One region of the Salipaludibacillus agaradhaerens genome, then DNA from elsewhere that is predicted to be linked to it. Evidence: a T-box and tRNA genes for the amino acid it is inferred to sense, from the RefSeq annotation. Region 1 holds a T-box; the other holds one or more tRNA genes.
The links. A T-box is a leader RNA that pairs with one kind of tRNA and senses whether it is charged. The one in region 1 lies ahead of argS (arginine--tRNA ligase), so its partner is inferred to be a tRNA-Arg.
Positions count from the first base shown of each region.

Region 1 (7,320 bases):
GCTGCATCCGCTTCACCGTTTAAAACGGCGGTCACTGCCGCATCGTGTCCTTGTAAAATAAGTGGATTAATATCTGTCAATGGATCAATCCCTTCATCCATCAATGCAGCCGCTGGCCATACGTAACCAGCAGAAGAGGTGAAGTCTTGTAAAGCAATGGTTTTCCCTTCCAAATCTGCTACACTCTCAATCTCTGAGTCAGCCGATGTTATAAACATAGATAAATAGAAATCAACTAAGTCCTCTGTCGGAGACCCATCTTCATTCACGCCATACCGTTGTGCCTGTAATATAACCTCTGCTGCCTCTTGTTCATCATGTGCTTGCACGTAAGCGTTCGGTGGTAAGAAACCAACATCTACCTGACCTGATGCCATCGCTTCTACAACCGTTGTATAATTTGTCGACACACTCACTTCTACATCAATATTGAGCTCTTCCTCTAATAAATCTTCTAAAGGAGCTGCTTTCGCTTCCAATGTTTCGGCATTCTGGGAAGGTACGAACTGCACCGTTAATGACTCTGGCTCATACCCTGATTGGCCGTCAGCAGAATCTGACCCACAAGCTGATAGAAAAAGAATGGACATACCTAACACAAACGTACTCGTTTTATAAAATGTCATTGTTGAACCCCTCCAATAGTTGTATGTACTAACAAAATGCCAATCTATTCATCCAACACATGAAGTAGTGTACCATAAATAAATGGTTTTTTATGTTAATTAATTGTAAATTTTGTCTCTATTATATTGATAGTGTTAACCGTTAGTAAACATCATTTAATCTATGTAAAAAAACGCTATTCTCTCTTTTTTTATAGTATTTTTTAAGCATTAAGGTGAGAGATTCACCGTACTAATAGGAGGTTAATGCGTTGATTAAAAAAAGCATTTATTCTATTCTCACAATGGTCCTTTATTTGACAATGTCGATCCATGTCGGGGCAGAAGGACCAAACGACCCTGCTCCAGTACTTGAGCCGAACAGTCCAAATGGCAAGACCGTTTTATTTGACAATAGCCATGGTCAAACTGCTGGCCAATCAGATTGGGTAATTGATGGGGCGTTTTCTGATTTTGCAGATGCACTCGTAGCTGAAGGCTATTTAGTAAAAGAACACCGGAGCCACGATCCTCTCTCTCATCATGATTTAGAGGAGGTTGATGTCTTTGTTATTCCAGAAGCACAGATCCCTTTCACAACCTCTGAACAGGACACGATCGCATCTTTTGCTGAAGAAGGCGGTGGTGTTTTCTTTATCGCAGATCACTATAATGCTGATCGTAACTTAAATAGATGGGATTCAAATGAAATTATGAATGGATGGCGTCGAGGTGCTTACGATGACCCAACAAAAGGGATGTCACCAGGGGAAATTGCCGCCATGGAAGGCGTAGAAAGCTCCCAATGGTTAAGCGATGAATTTGGTGTCCATATTCGTTACAATGCCGTCGATAATACTGTGGCGAACGTTATCGTTCCAGCAGAGGAAACATTCGGCATTACGGAAGGCATTCATGACATTTCGATTCATGCAGGTTCTACACTAGCTATCACGAATCCTGAGATTGCTAAAGGTATCGTTTATTTACCTGATGGTCTTACAGAAGGGGAAAATAAATGGGGTAATGCCGTAGATGAAGGGGTTTATTTTGATGGCGGCATTGAAGAAGGACCATTTGTCGCAATCGGGAAGAAAAACCAAGGTAAATCTGCTTTTATCGGGGACTCCTCTCCTGTTGAAGATAGCACACCAAAATATCGAAATGAGGAACATGGCGGCGTAAAAAGAACATATGATGGGTTTACCGATTTAGATAACGGTGAACTTCTCGTTAATCTCGTTGACTGGCTGTCCGAAAAAGAGGACTATACAACTTTCTCTGACAAAGGCCTCATTCTAGATGAGCCATCTCCAATGCTTCTCATGGAAACACCAGAGTTTTCTACAGAGCCTCAAACTGAACCATGGCGATTACCAAACGCTGGTTACCTCTGGTATGATCAATCCACCTTTGCAGATGGCTCATTCGGGTCTGATGTCGCCCCTCCTGTCGATATTCAATATGCCATTGAGACGCCAGACATTTTACCAACTGACGGTTCCCCTTTTGACGTGACCGTAAAAGTAACTAATATGGCACCTGGTACCTCTATTGACAACGGGCAAATACAAGTCTATTTAGACGGTGGGAGAGCCATTTCGCAAATTAGACAACCGGATGGATCTTGGCCTAGTAACTATGGTTACCATGCTATCGGCATGATAGAAGCAGATGAAAACGGTGTAGCAGAGCTTACCATAACTATGCGTTTAGCAACCACAATTGAAGCAGAACGGGCCAACATTCGCTTACGGTTGGGGGCAGGAAACAACGTCTTTACGAAGACGGTTAGGCTAGGAGCTCCCGCATTAACTAGCGGTTTTTCAGTAACTAATCCTCATTTTTCAGCAGAACTGGCGCAGTTTTCAGCAACTCCCGCCGGATTTTAGTAGCACATCGTCATGTTATACCATCACACCCCGACTTTTGAGCACTCCCCTAAATTCCCAGACACATTCTGATCATCAAAGAGAGGGGGCAATTGCCCCCTCTCTTCCCCCTTTTATTTAGCCAATGTCGTGTTTATAGTCCCTACCATATTTGTCATTTCCAGATGTAAATCGTTGTAGAGGGCTGTGTATGCTTCTTTATTTTCTTCTGGTTGTTCAAATTGACCTAGTTCTCCCCAGAGGACATGAATTTTAAGCATATCTTCAAATAATGGCATATCGGTCGTCGTTTGTGCTGTAGGTAAAATCATGTTTGGTGATCCGATGTTAGTGAATGTGTGATTGATCTGCACGAAGTCGTCTCCAGCATAGATATCTTGTGCGAGTAATTCTCCTAACTCGTTCACATTGGGGGCGGTGAGGTAAATCATTTGCATGATCCCCCTCTCTAAATTAGATGCTTCTTCCCACGTTCGATAATTTCCATCACTAGAATAAGTAATAAAAAAGTGGTAGGCTTCCTCTATCATATCGTCATCTAAGACATACGCTTCTGCATCAAGCAAATGAATAAAGCTATCATGATAATTTGCTAAATAAGTAGTTGTGCCATCAACACTGGTAATGTTTCTAAATGGGTGATCCTTTAGCGGGAAATAAATTCTGCCGTTATCATCCATATATTCTTTGGCAATTTCACGTTCGGAATGATTGTAATCTTCAGCTTCATCTTCTGGGAATGGCTCATCAATGGCCACTGTGGGAATTTGGTGATTTTCTGAAGGGGAAAGAGTAATTTCTGCCAGTACATCTCTAGAAGAGTCACTTTGGAATAAACCACTATAGTCAGCCATCTCTTCGGCTGATGGCTTATTCTCTTCTGTAGATGCGTTGTGTTCGTTGCCTTCTCCACTTCCATCGTCATCATTCAATCCGCATCCCACAAGCACAGTCCCAATAGTGAGTGTCATCATTAGTTTTTTCACGTTGCTCCCCCATCCTTTAATCTCTCAATCAATTAAACAGCCTCTTTCGCTTCACGTTCATTTAGCTTTTACGATTACCAATTCTAGCATAGGCTCGCTTAAACCAACATCTGTAAAACGAAACATCTCATCGGGGAAAATTCGACTTCAATCGACATAATGATTGTTTTTTCGACATCGATAGAAGGAGGATGGACTTAGTGATTTTTACCATTAGAACAAAAATAAATAACTCCTTAAGCGTGTTAACACTTGACTATTTTCATAATAAAAACGTAATATTTCCCAAAGAGCTGATTTACATATTATTTGGTGCTTTAATACCTAATAAACGCAATCCTTCATGTAAGACCACTTTAACCGATGATACAAGAGCAAGTCGACTCTCCTTCTCATCATCGTCTGCCAGTATTTTAACTGTTCCGTAGTAATGATTAAACGCCTGTGCCAAGTCAATAATAAACTTAGCAACCTGTGAAGGATCGTGTTGATTAAAAGCTCGCTCTATCACCTCAGGAAAGGCCATTAAGTACTTAATGACTGGCCAAGAAGACTCATCTGTTATTTTGACAATATCAGGTGTCTCCTTATAGCCACCTTTTTCAAGTAAAGAAGCCGTTCTTGCGTGTGTGTATTGGACATAAGGGCCAGTTTCCCCTTCATATTTCAACATCTCTGACAATGAGAAGGCAATATCATGTCTGCGGTCGTGCTTTAAGTCATGAAAGACTATAGCCCCAATACCTACTTGCTTTGCGACCTCATCTTTATTAGCCAGTGACGGGTTTTTTTCTTCAATATTGGCCAATGCAAGAGCCACTGCTTCATTCATGACCTCCTCTAATAAGATCACTTGCCCTTTTCGCGTAGACATTTTCTTCCCGTCGGTTAACATCATACCAAACGAGATGTGATTCATTGTGTCAGCCCATGTATAACCCATTTTCTTTAACACCTTGAATAGCTGCTGAAAATGTAAGCTTTGCTCGTTTCCAACCACATATAAAGACTTCGTAAACTCATATGTATGGTAACGATAAATGGCAGCAGCTAAGTCACGCGTGGCATAAAGTGTTGTCCCATCTCGTTTCTTGATCAAACACGGCGGCAGCCCTTCTAATGGCACCACTACCGCCCCATCGGACTCAACTAATAAGCCCTTATCTCTCAGGAGACGCACGGCGTCATCCATTTTATCGTTATAAAAGGCTTCTCCATCATAGGAGTCAAAAGTAATGCCAAGCGTTTCGTAAATTGTGGAAAAAGCTTGCAGCGATTCTTCTCGAAACCATGTCCATAATGACACGGCTTCACGATCACCTTCCTCAAGCTTTTTGAACCAATAACGTCCTTCATCATTTAACTCTGGTGAGTGCTCTGCCTCCTCATGAAAACGAGCGTACAGTGTTAGCAATTCATGAATAGGGTTTGCTTTCACTTGGGCTTCATCTCCCCATCTTAAATAAGCCGCCATAAGCTTGCCGAATTGTGTCCCCCAATCACCAACGTGGTTAATTTTAACTGTTTTATACCCGCATTTCTCTGCTAGCTGTGCTAATGCATGTCCAATAACCGTTGACCGTAAATGCCCCATGGAAAAGGGTTTCGCTATGTTTGGTGAGGAATAATCTATCGTCAAAGCATGCCCTTCCCCCATCCGTGAAGCACCATAAGCTTCTGAGAGAGTATTTACCTCGTTAATCACATGTGACGTGACATACGAACGTTTTAGGAAAATATTCAGGTAGCCACCAGCCGTCTCAACGTGTTCTATCCACGGAGATGTCAAATGTACCGCTAAGTTCGTCGCCAGTTCGTTAGGTGGCATTCGAAAAACGCTGGCTAATTGAAAGCAAGGAAACGCCAGATCTCCTAAATGGGCATGTTTCGGTGTTTCAATCAATTGGTAGACACGCTCCGTTTCAACCTTTCCTTCCAATGCATGATAAATAACGTTAGCCATGTCGTGTTTTAAATTCATTCAGATTCCTCCTTTAACCATAATAAAAGCTCCCGCCTCTTTAAAAATTTAAAGAGACGAGAGCTTGAAAACTCGCGCGGTACCACTCACATTGCTTCTAGCATTAAATATAGAAGCCACTTATCGCGTTAACGGGCTAACCCGGCTTTTCCTACTGTGTTTAATGACGTTCAGAAAAGCATCTCAAAAGTGCGTTTCATGCGATAGCCGGTATCAGGCTCTCACCGCCCCTGATTCGCTAATCCCTTCTATAGCACTACTTTCTTTATCATCGATTGAATATCTTTTTCCTAGAAAAATATTACTATATATACTATCAATCCTAGGAAAGAAAAACAAGTACTTACCGTAATTTTCTCATGACAACTTTTTCAATCCAGCTCTGCGGCACATATTTTTTTATATGAAACAGCTGTTTAACTCCTTTACCAATAGGATAACGGAACTTCGGTTTTTTGGCACATGCAATCGAAGCCGTTAAGCGTGCTACGTCAACAGGATCTGCTTCTGTTGATGCTGACCTCTCTGCTTCCTTTAAAACGGTTCGTTTAAAAGGCGTATCATTCATCTTACCTGCCTCTATATGAGCTAAACTTTTCTTCCAAATACGTGTCTTATAAGAACCTGGTTCAACTAAGGACACATAGATTTTGTCAGGAAGTAATTCCAACCGTAGGCTTTCACTTAGTCCTTCAAGGGCAAATTTAGAACTGCAATAGGACGACAATCCTGGAAAACCGAACAACCCACTGACACTGCTTATATTAATAATCCGTGCTGAGGTGGATGCTTTTAGTAACGGAAGAAAGGCTTGGGTCACACGAAACACCCCATCTACATTGACGTCAAATTGTGCTCGCCATTCAGTCAATGACACATCCTCCAAGAAACCTCCTTGGCAATAACCTGCATTATTGACTAACACGTCCACGTGCCCATATGTCTTCTCCACCTCTTGCTTAACTGAGCTAATGTGGTTGTGATTCGTTACATCCATTGTTTTCACATCTAAATATGCCTGTAGTTCAAGTTCTTCCGCCCGCTGTAAGAGCTCCCCACTATTTTCGATCGTCCTCATAGTGGCTACAACATGAAAATCTGCCTTTAAAAGCTCTAGACAAATAAGGAGCCCGAATCCGCTATTTGTTCCAGTTACTAACGCCACCTTCATGATTTCCCCCCTATTTAAACCTTAGCTGTAGCTTCTGATTAAGTAAATGTTAGTCGTTAGGCTGGCAATGCTAAGTATTAGTCACTGTATCCATTAAATCAGCCCTTTTATTAACATTGCTTTCTGAGGGAAAAGGTCGTGGCTCCCTCCAGTAACTCACTACTTTATTTTTCCTTTATGTTACAGTCTTTTAGTGAATAAAATATTTAAATTTAGTATGTTTACTGGTTCATTGCTTGCCTATTTTCAAATTATTAATGTCATAATTCTAGTTGTTTAGAGCCAAAGAAGAGAGAATACCCGATTAAAGGTGAATTTAGACGGATTAACACCTGAATTATCCATTGTAAAGGGACTGTTCTTTGCATAACATAACTTGGAACATTCCTAATAGGTAGGCTTGTCATTAATAAAAACCTCAGTTTAAATGTCTTTTCCTTTAGATAAGAGGTTTGGTCAATCGTCGTGTCATAAGTGAGAGTAAAATAAGCGGAGATTTTTCGGTTAGATGCTGAAAAAAACGCATTTTTGAAAATATAAGAGGAATTTTTCCGATTATGTAAAGCAAAACGTCCCATTTCCCAGATTTTTCGGGTAATTAACGGAATCTCTCCGTCTATTTAAGCTATTATCATAGCTAATGACTGTTTAAGGGGACTTTCTCCGTCTATTTTTCAGATCTGAT
Region 1 covers NZ_KV917378.1:3,005,876-3,013,195, reverse strand. The annotation lists gene BK581_RS14125 (phosphate/phosphite/phosphonate ABC transporter substrate-binding protein) at 1-626, opposite strand, end outside; gene BK581_RS14120 (DNA-binding protein) at 878-2,497, shown strand; gene BK581_RS14115 (hypothetical protein) at 2,611-3,483, opposite strand; gene argS (arginine--tRNA ligase) at 3,782-5,464, opposite strand; T-box leader at 5,514-5,745, opposite strand; gene BK581_RS14105 (SDR family oxidoreductase) at 5,808-6,635, opposite strand.

Region 2 (7,320 bases), 1.1 Mb from region 1:
TGGCACAGTTGTGCTTAATTTTAATGAGGCGTTACTAAGCCAGCATGATGGGACAGCTTTGTCTGAAAATGTTTTGAACATGATTGTGTTGTCATTAACTGAACAAGAAGAAGTGAATAGTGTGTCATTTATGGTTGAATCAGAAGAAGAGATAATGGTGAGTAACGGGGAAGCTTTGTCAGAAGCTGTGGTGAGGCCCGACCATGTTAATATTGGACAATTTTAAACAAACGGTCGATAATTGAAATTCAAGGACGAAAGGCTTATCATTAAAGAGGTAGCTGTAAAGCAGCTGCTTCTTCTTTTTTCGCTGTTAGCAAAGTGCTAATTTTGTTAAGTATTAATCTACATACTAGTAAGTAGTAACCATGTAAGGGGAGTGACAATATGCGTCATGATGGACGTTCAGCTAATGAATTGAGAAAGGTAGAGATTGTTCCGCATTACATAAAACATCCGGAAGGATCGGTACTCATCACGTTTGGAGATACAAAGGTTATTTGTTCAGCCAGTGTTGAAGAACGTGTTCCCCCCTTTATGAGGGGGCAAGGAAAAGGCTGGATCACCGCTGAATATGCGATGTTACCACGGGCAACAGAGCAACGGAACATAAGGGAATCTTCGAAAGGGAAGATCACAGGACGTACGATGGAGATCCAAAGACTTATTGGGAGAGCTCTCCGGTCTGTCGTTGATTTAGATCGTTTAGGTGAACGGACAGTTTGGGTCGATTGCGATGTTATACAGGCTGATGGTGGAACCCGAACAGCCTCTATTACAGGCGCTTTCGTAGCAGTAGGACTTGCTTTTGAGCAACTTATAAAAACATCTAAACTAAAAGAAAACCCGTTAAAAAATTATTTGGCAGCCATCTCTATCGGTGTGACGTCAGAAAACGACGTAGTTCTTGATTTAGATTACGTGGAAGATTCCCAAGCCGATGTGGATATGAATGTGATTATGACTGGTGACGGTCAATTAGTAGAAGTACAAGGCACTGGGGAAGAAGCCACTTTTTCTCGTAGCCAGTTAAATGACATGCTTGATTTAGCGGAAAAAGGAATAAACGAGCTTTTTACGATTCAGAGACAAGCACTCGGGGAATTTGCAGATAAAATGAACATGGACGATAAATCAGAGGATAATAATGGGCAGGAGCGGGAACCAGATGTATAAAGAGATTTTTATTGCTACGAAAAATAAAGGAAAAGTAGCTGAATTTGAAGCTTTCTTTGCTGCCAAAGGGTTAACGGTTAAATCGCTGTTAGACTTAGACGAAGATATTGATGTTGTGGAAGATGGCAAAACGTTTGAAGAAAATGCGATTAAAAAGGCAAAAACAATCGGTGAACTTATTCATAAGCCAGTTTTAGCCGATGATTCTGGTTTGGCGGTAGATGTCTTGAACGGAGCGCCAGGTATTTACTCAGCTCGCTATGCCGGTCCTAATAAAGACGATCAAGCAAACAATGAGAAGCTGTTAAAAGAACTGGCTAATACGAATGATGAAGCACGTACGGCTCAATTTGTATGTGCATTAGCTATTTATTTCCCATCTGGTGATGTGAAAACAGTACGAGGTATTTGTAAAGGAACTATCTCACATGCACCGACAGGCAATCATGGATTTGGGTACGACCCTCTATTCTACTTGTCAGAACTAGGGAAAACGATGGCACAACTCACAAAGCAAGAGAAAAACACATTAAGTCACCGGGCAAATGCTCTTATGACATTAAATGAGATGTGGGATAAGTGGACGCTACAGGAATAATCGTGAAGAGGTGATAACTGATGAGAGCTTTAATTATGAGTGACAGTCATGGTTGGGAAAATGAATTAAAAGAAGTAGTGGATAGACACCGTGCGGAAGTGGATGCTATTTTTCATTGCGGTGATTCAGAGCTGAGTGCGGCCTCACCAGCTCTTCAAAACGTCTATACTGTGAGAGGCAATTGTGACCACGGTTCAGACTTTCCAGAAGAATTAGTTGAAACGGTGAGGGATACGACTTTTTTCGTCGGTCACGGTCACTTGCTAAATGTGAAAATGACCGAGATGAATCTCATTTATAAAGGTGAGGAAGCTTCAGCAGATATTCTTTGCTACGGGCATACTCATATCCCTGTTGCGACTGAAGAAAAAGGTAAGATTATTATTAACCCTGGAAGCATGAGACTACCAAGACAATACAGTGTGGGTAGTTACGTTATAGTCGATACTTCTGACACAACTGTAAATGTGAACTTCTACTCAATTGATGGACAAAAATTAAACGACCTAAGCAAAAGTTTTTCTAAAAACGGTTGACATTAAGGCGGAGATTGTATATATTAAATATTGTCGCTGTTAAACATATTTTTTCTATACAGTCTCCGTTATAACATATTTAGACATTGTGGTGTCTTAGTAAACATGCTGGAGACATTTATACATGAAAAAGCGGGAGTTGTCTTGACGGATAAACTCCAGAGCAAAGCTAGAAGAGGAAGAGATATGTTAGGTCGGGAAGTAATTTAAAGTCTATACATAATCATAGGCGGGTGACGTTTAGTGGTAAAACCTCAGCCACGAACAAAGCATCTATGAAAAGACATTGAGTTGTCTCGACGGATAAACGCCAGAGCAAAGCTAGAAGAGGAAGAGACATGTAGGTCGTGAGAAGCAACCTAAAGTCTTTACATAATCATATGCGGGTGTAGTTTAGTGGTAAAACCTCAGCCTTCCAAGCTGATGACGAGGGTTCGATTCCCTTCACCCGCTCCAATTAAATCTTAGCAGTAACATTGTCCCAGTAGCTCAGCTGGATAGAGCAACGGCCTTCTAAGCCGTCGGTCGGGAGTTCGAATCTCTCCTGGGACGCCATTTAAAACATCGTAAACCCTTGGTATATAAGGGTTTTTATTTTTGGTTAATATATGTTAAATCGGTAATTATCATAAAATGGGGTCGGATTGGGGTTTAATTTAATTTTCCGCCCCTTTTTTGTAAAGAATTCATTGAAATGGTCTGCTGCTGCTCTATCCACATTGACGATATTATGTCCATAAATATCCATAGTCGTTCCAATTCTCGAATGGCGAGCGAACGTATATGAGATCAGAGATTTATATATTAGAGAAAGTATTTAAATTTAAACAATTAGTGGAGACAAATGAAGAATTTAATGAATCTTTTTGGATAGAATTTGAAAATTTTTTTGAAGTTATTGAAAAAGAATACTTTCAATTAATAAGGACCATATCTGATGGATATGTATGGCACAAAAATAGCAAGAACTTTGGTTTTCTAAAGAAATTATGTATTTCATATTTTATTTATATATATGATTTCACTAAATATGGAATGGTTTTTATGAGTTCTATGTTAATATTTACAATAAGTTCAAGTGTAGTGGAAAAAGAACCATTAGGAGAATCTGAGACTTTCACAATGATTTTCACTCTATTTATTATGTTTGTTATTTTATGGGTAGTGTATACTATTATTTATAAAGATGTCGCTAGACACAGAGAAAATAAATTTGAGGACAAGAAATTTAGTGTAAAAAATCTATACAGTTGAAAAATACAGGGGAGCATACCCTGTTAAAGTGGATACCGATACCTTATTGGGGCAACTAAGTTTGATGAGGGGGAAGATTTTTGAAGATGTTAAAAAAGACTCTAAAAGAGTCTAATGGTGCAATTCAATTAATCATAAACAATTACTTTAATCCTAAAAATAAAATATTAGAAGTGGAAGATGTTGTAATCTTAGCGTTTTTCGAAGATTTAACTGAGAAAGTAGAATCACTAAGGCTTCTTGTAGAGGAAAGTAAAAGTGCTTCCCTAGATACAATTTTAAGGAGTATATTTGAAAGCTATGTTTATCTTAAACTTTTATTAAAAAATGACTATATGTTGTATGGACGTTCTTATTTTGCAGCAAAGAAAATTAATAATCTCCAAATGTTTCATAAGACAATCTCTCAAGGGAAACAAGGAGAAGCAATAAGGGAATTGTTAGGGGATCCGACGATAGAAGATTTAAAGAGGAAAGCTAATATTGAAGACGCAGAAGACATTGATACTGAAATCATAAAAGTAAAAGAAGACTTTTCGGATGTTTTCAAACACCGAAACGAAAAGCAAGTTTGGTATAACCTGGATGGTAAGACTGCTAACTTCGAACAACTTTGCAATAAAAAAGGTATTGATATGTCTGCAGAATATGACCTGATATATCGATCACTTTCGAAAGAAGTACATGCAAAAGATGTTTTAAATAGATGGAGATTTGAAAAAGAACAATTTTCTATTTTAGAACAACCAACGGATCCTCGAATGCATATTTCAATGTCAAATACTTTTTTATTAAATACAATTGATCGGTTGTACCCTTTTTATGGTTTAAAAAGTAAACTGAGAAAGTTTAGAACTTTTTTAGGAATTAATTATAAATTATCAAAATGAATATAGTTTTACCAGCTCACTGGAGGACGCTAAGAATGACGGTTAACGCCGTTTTTCTGGCGTTCTCTTTTTATTTTACGAGGAGGGATCGTTTACATGAACAGAAAAGAGATAGAGGAAACTCTAAAAGACTACCACTGGATGATCAATAGCATCAAGATAATCAGAGAGTCCATGGAAGATGCTGGTGAAGGTTTGACGGCTCAATATGGCGATGAGTCTGGACAATCAAAGCCACCCTGTTTATCAAGAGGTCAGGAGGCGTGAGAAGCGGTGGCGGATTGTTCACAAGTACGAGAAAAAAATAAAAGTGATTCAATCCAGGATGCATCTCGTTAAAAATCAAAGGGAAGGTGAGGTTTTGCATTGGCTTTTGGAAGGTAAAAGCATGACTTGGATAGGAGGCAAGCATATGGGATTATCAGATAAACATATAAGCAGATTAAGAGACAACATCAAGGCGAGAATGTCGGATATGTCGGAAAAAATGACAAAAGAAAAAGCTTGCGTGTAGAATGGAAGGAAGGACGGGGAGGTCAAACACCCCCGTTCTTTCAACTTATAAAGGGAAAAAAGATAGAATTAAGTAATATGCAGCTACTAATGCGCCTAAACTTAGTAGAACATTAACAATAGGACGCAAAATAGCGTTAAGTAACTCTTTAAGCATTGTGACACTCCTTATATAAAATCTAGGTCTATTATAACAGGAATTTCCCTCTTCTTGTCGAATTGGTAGGAAGGAGGGGGAATTATGTTGAAAAACAAAAAAGAAATATTTTGGACATTAATGATTATTTTTTTAATTCTACTTATTATTTTAATCTGTATAAAAATTTATTTCTTATTACCTAACTTAAATGATACGATTTTTGTAAGTTTTATAGGTTTTTCAGGAGCTATTCTTGGTGGCGCGCTAACTTTAATCGGTGTACTCATGACCATTGATGCAAATGAAAAAATAAGACATAAAGATGAATTGCCACAGAAAATAAAGCGTTTAGAAAAGGCTATGGATTTATTTACTAATATATTTGATAATGGGTTTTCTAAATTGGATGATGATCCCTATCGAACGAAACCGCATTTCATGAGGATAGATAAAGAATATGAGCTGAACAGTACAGAGGAATACAAATATTTTACCGATCTTTTTTTACGGGAAATAAAAGAAGAGTTGTTACATGCCGATGCAGAAACTTATAGATGGTTTTTAAACCTAAAGAAAGATATTTTAAAGAAGGATACAGAGTTGTTTTTAGAAGTACATAGAAAATTAGATAAGTTTAAATTTAATTTAGTCGAAAAACATGAAATAAATATATTCGATAGCGAAGAGGTTGAAACAATAATACTTAATAAAGAAGAAGAAAAGGAGCTCGAAGAACTACAGATAATCGTATATGAAAAAGATAGTGAATTTTTATCCGAACTTCATAAAATGTATATGGATTTATACAATAAATTATATTTTAAAACAGAAGATACAATTAATAAATTAGATTATTAAATAAGCACCCACTGTGGTGCTTTTTTCTATGCAATGAATCCTCTTCACAGGGCTGATATAGGAACGACAGTAAATAAGCGGTTCCTGCTCTGTGAAGGGGATTTAACATTCGCGTTGAAGGAATATCCCCCTTTGTCGAATATGTGGGCAGGAGGGGGTAATATGGAGGCTGTAGGCGAACAGATTATTGATATTGGGTTTTTGATCTTACCGATTAGTTTTATAACCTTTTTTTTATTAAGAACACTAGAACATTTGTGGCGTAAAGTGATAGCCTCTAGATTAGTTAAATGTATCTGGTATCTTGCATACGGTTCATTAAATTTAACAGGTCATGTGAGTTTGGAATTATTAGTTGTGTTTGTTATTTTTATTGAAGCTGGAGATTTATTTTTTGATTACTTAAATCGAAAAAGAGTACTGAAAGAAAGGCTAGAAGAAGGGGAATTGTACAAAAAAATTAGCATATCATAATGGGGGAATCATGTCTTGGTACGAAATATTAATAAACATAGTAATTGCAATATTTACTGGTCTAATTTCAGGTTATATAGTTTCAGCTTATTATAGGAATAGAGAAGAAAGAGAACGAAATAATCAAGAAATTCATTCATTTAAACAAAGGTTAGGTAGATACTTGGAGTTAATATCTATTGAATTACAAGCATTTATTGAGTCAGATCAAGGTAATGAAGAATGTGAGATTTTGAAAAAAAGCCTCATTGATCCTCCAGTCTTAAGAAATGATATAGAGTATGAAAATGATGAAATTAGAAAGGCGTTTAAGGTTTTGAATGAGCTAAGTACTGATTTGAGTTCTAGTCCTAATCACAACATTCATTATTTTGAACAGCTTTCAAAGATTAGAAGATAAAGGAAGATAAGCCATTTTTGCACAAAGTGGCAGAAGGGCATGCCAATGCGATTGTTAAAATGTTTGGACTTAAGTCAGACTCGGCTTCTGACGGTTCAAGTTCCCCGAGTAAGCCAAGTTCATCCAAGCCTAAGAACTCAAACAAATCAAAGAATAAAGCGTCTGGCACAATCGCCACGATCCAGAGAACACTTAATAGTCGATATAGTTTGAGTATCTCAGTCGATAACTTGTTTGGCCCTCAGACCAAAAGGGCGCTAGTCAAAGGGCTACAAACAGAACTTAATAGACAGTTTAACCGTGGACTTACAGTTGACGGTATTTTTGGGCCTAAAACACGTAGAGCATGTGTGACAGTCCGGCAAGGGGCAAGAGGAAACATCACATGGATTCTTCAAGCTATTTTACATTGCAAAGGGACGAGCCCAGGAGCGATAGACGGGATCTTTGGATCCAAAACAAGAAGCGCCGTCCGTACTTTC
Region 2 covers NZ_KV917378.1:4,093,165-4,100,484, forward strand. The annotation lists gene BK581_RS18735 (GerMN domain-containing protein) at 1-226, shown strand, start outside; gene rph (ribonuclease PH) at 388-1,176, shown strand; gene BK581_RS18745 (XTP/dITP diphosphatase) at 1,169-1,774, shown strand; gene BK581_RS18750 (metallophosphoesterase family protein) at 1,795-2,310, shown strand; tRNA gene BK581_RS18755 (tRNA-Gly) at 2,693-2,766, shown strand; tRNA gene BK581_RS18760 (tRNA-Arg) at 2,789-2,865, shown strand; gene BK581_RS18765 (hypothetical protein) at 3,094-3,564, shown strand; gene BK581_RS18770 (DUF5677 domain-containing protein) at 3,651-4,454, shown strand; gene BK581_RS20385 (hypothetical protein) at 4,551-4,721, shown strand; gene BK581_RS18780 (hypothetical protein) at 5,209-5,964, shown strand; gene BK581_RS18785 (hypothetical protein) at 6,127-6,438, shown strand; gene BK581_RS18790 (hypothetical protein) at 6,449-6,838, shown strand; gene BK581_RS20390 (peptidoglycan-binding domain-containing protein) at 6,865-7,320, shown strand, end outside.
Region 2: it encodes a tRNA-Arg, which carries the amino acid that the T-box ahead of argS (arginine--tRNA ligase) is inferred to sense. The anticodon was not compared.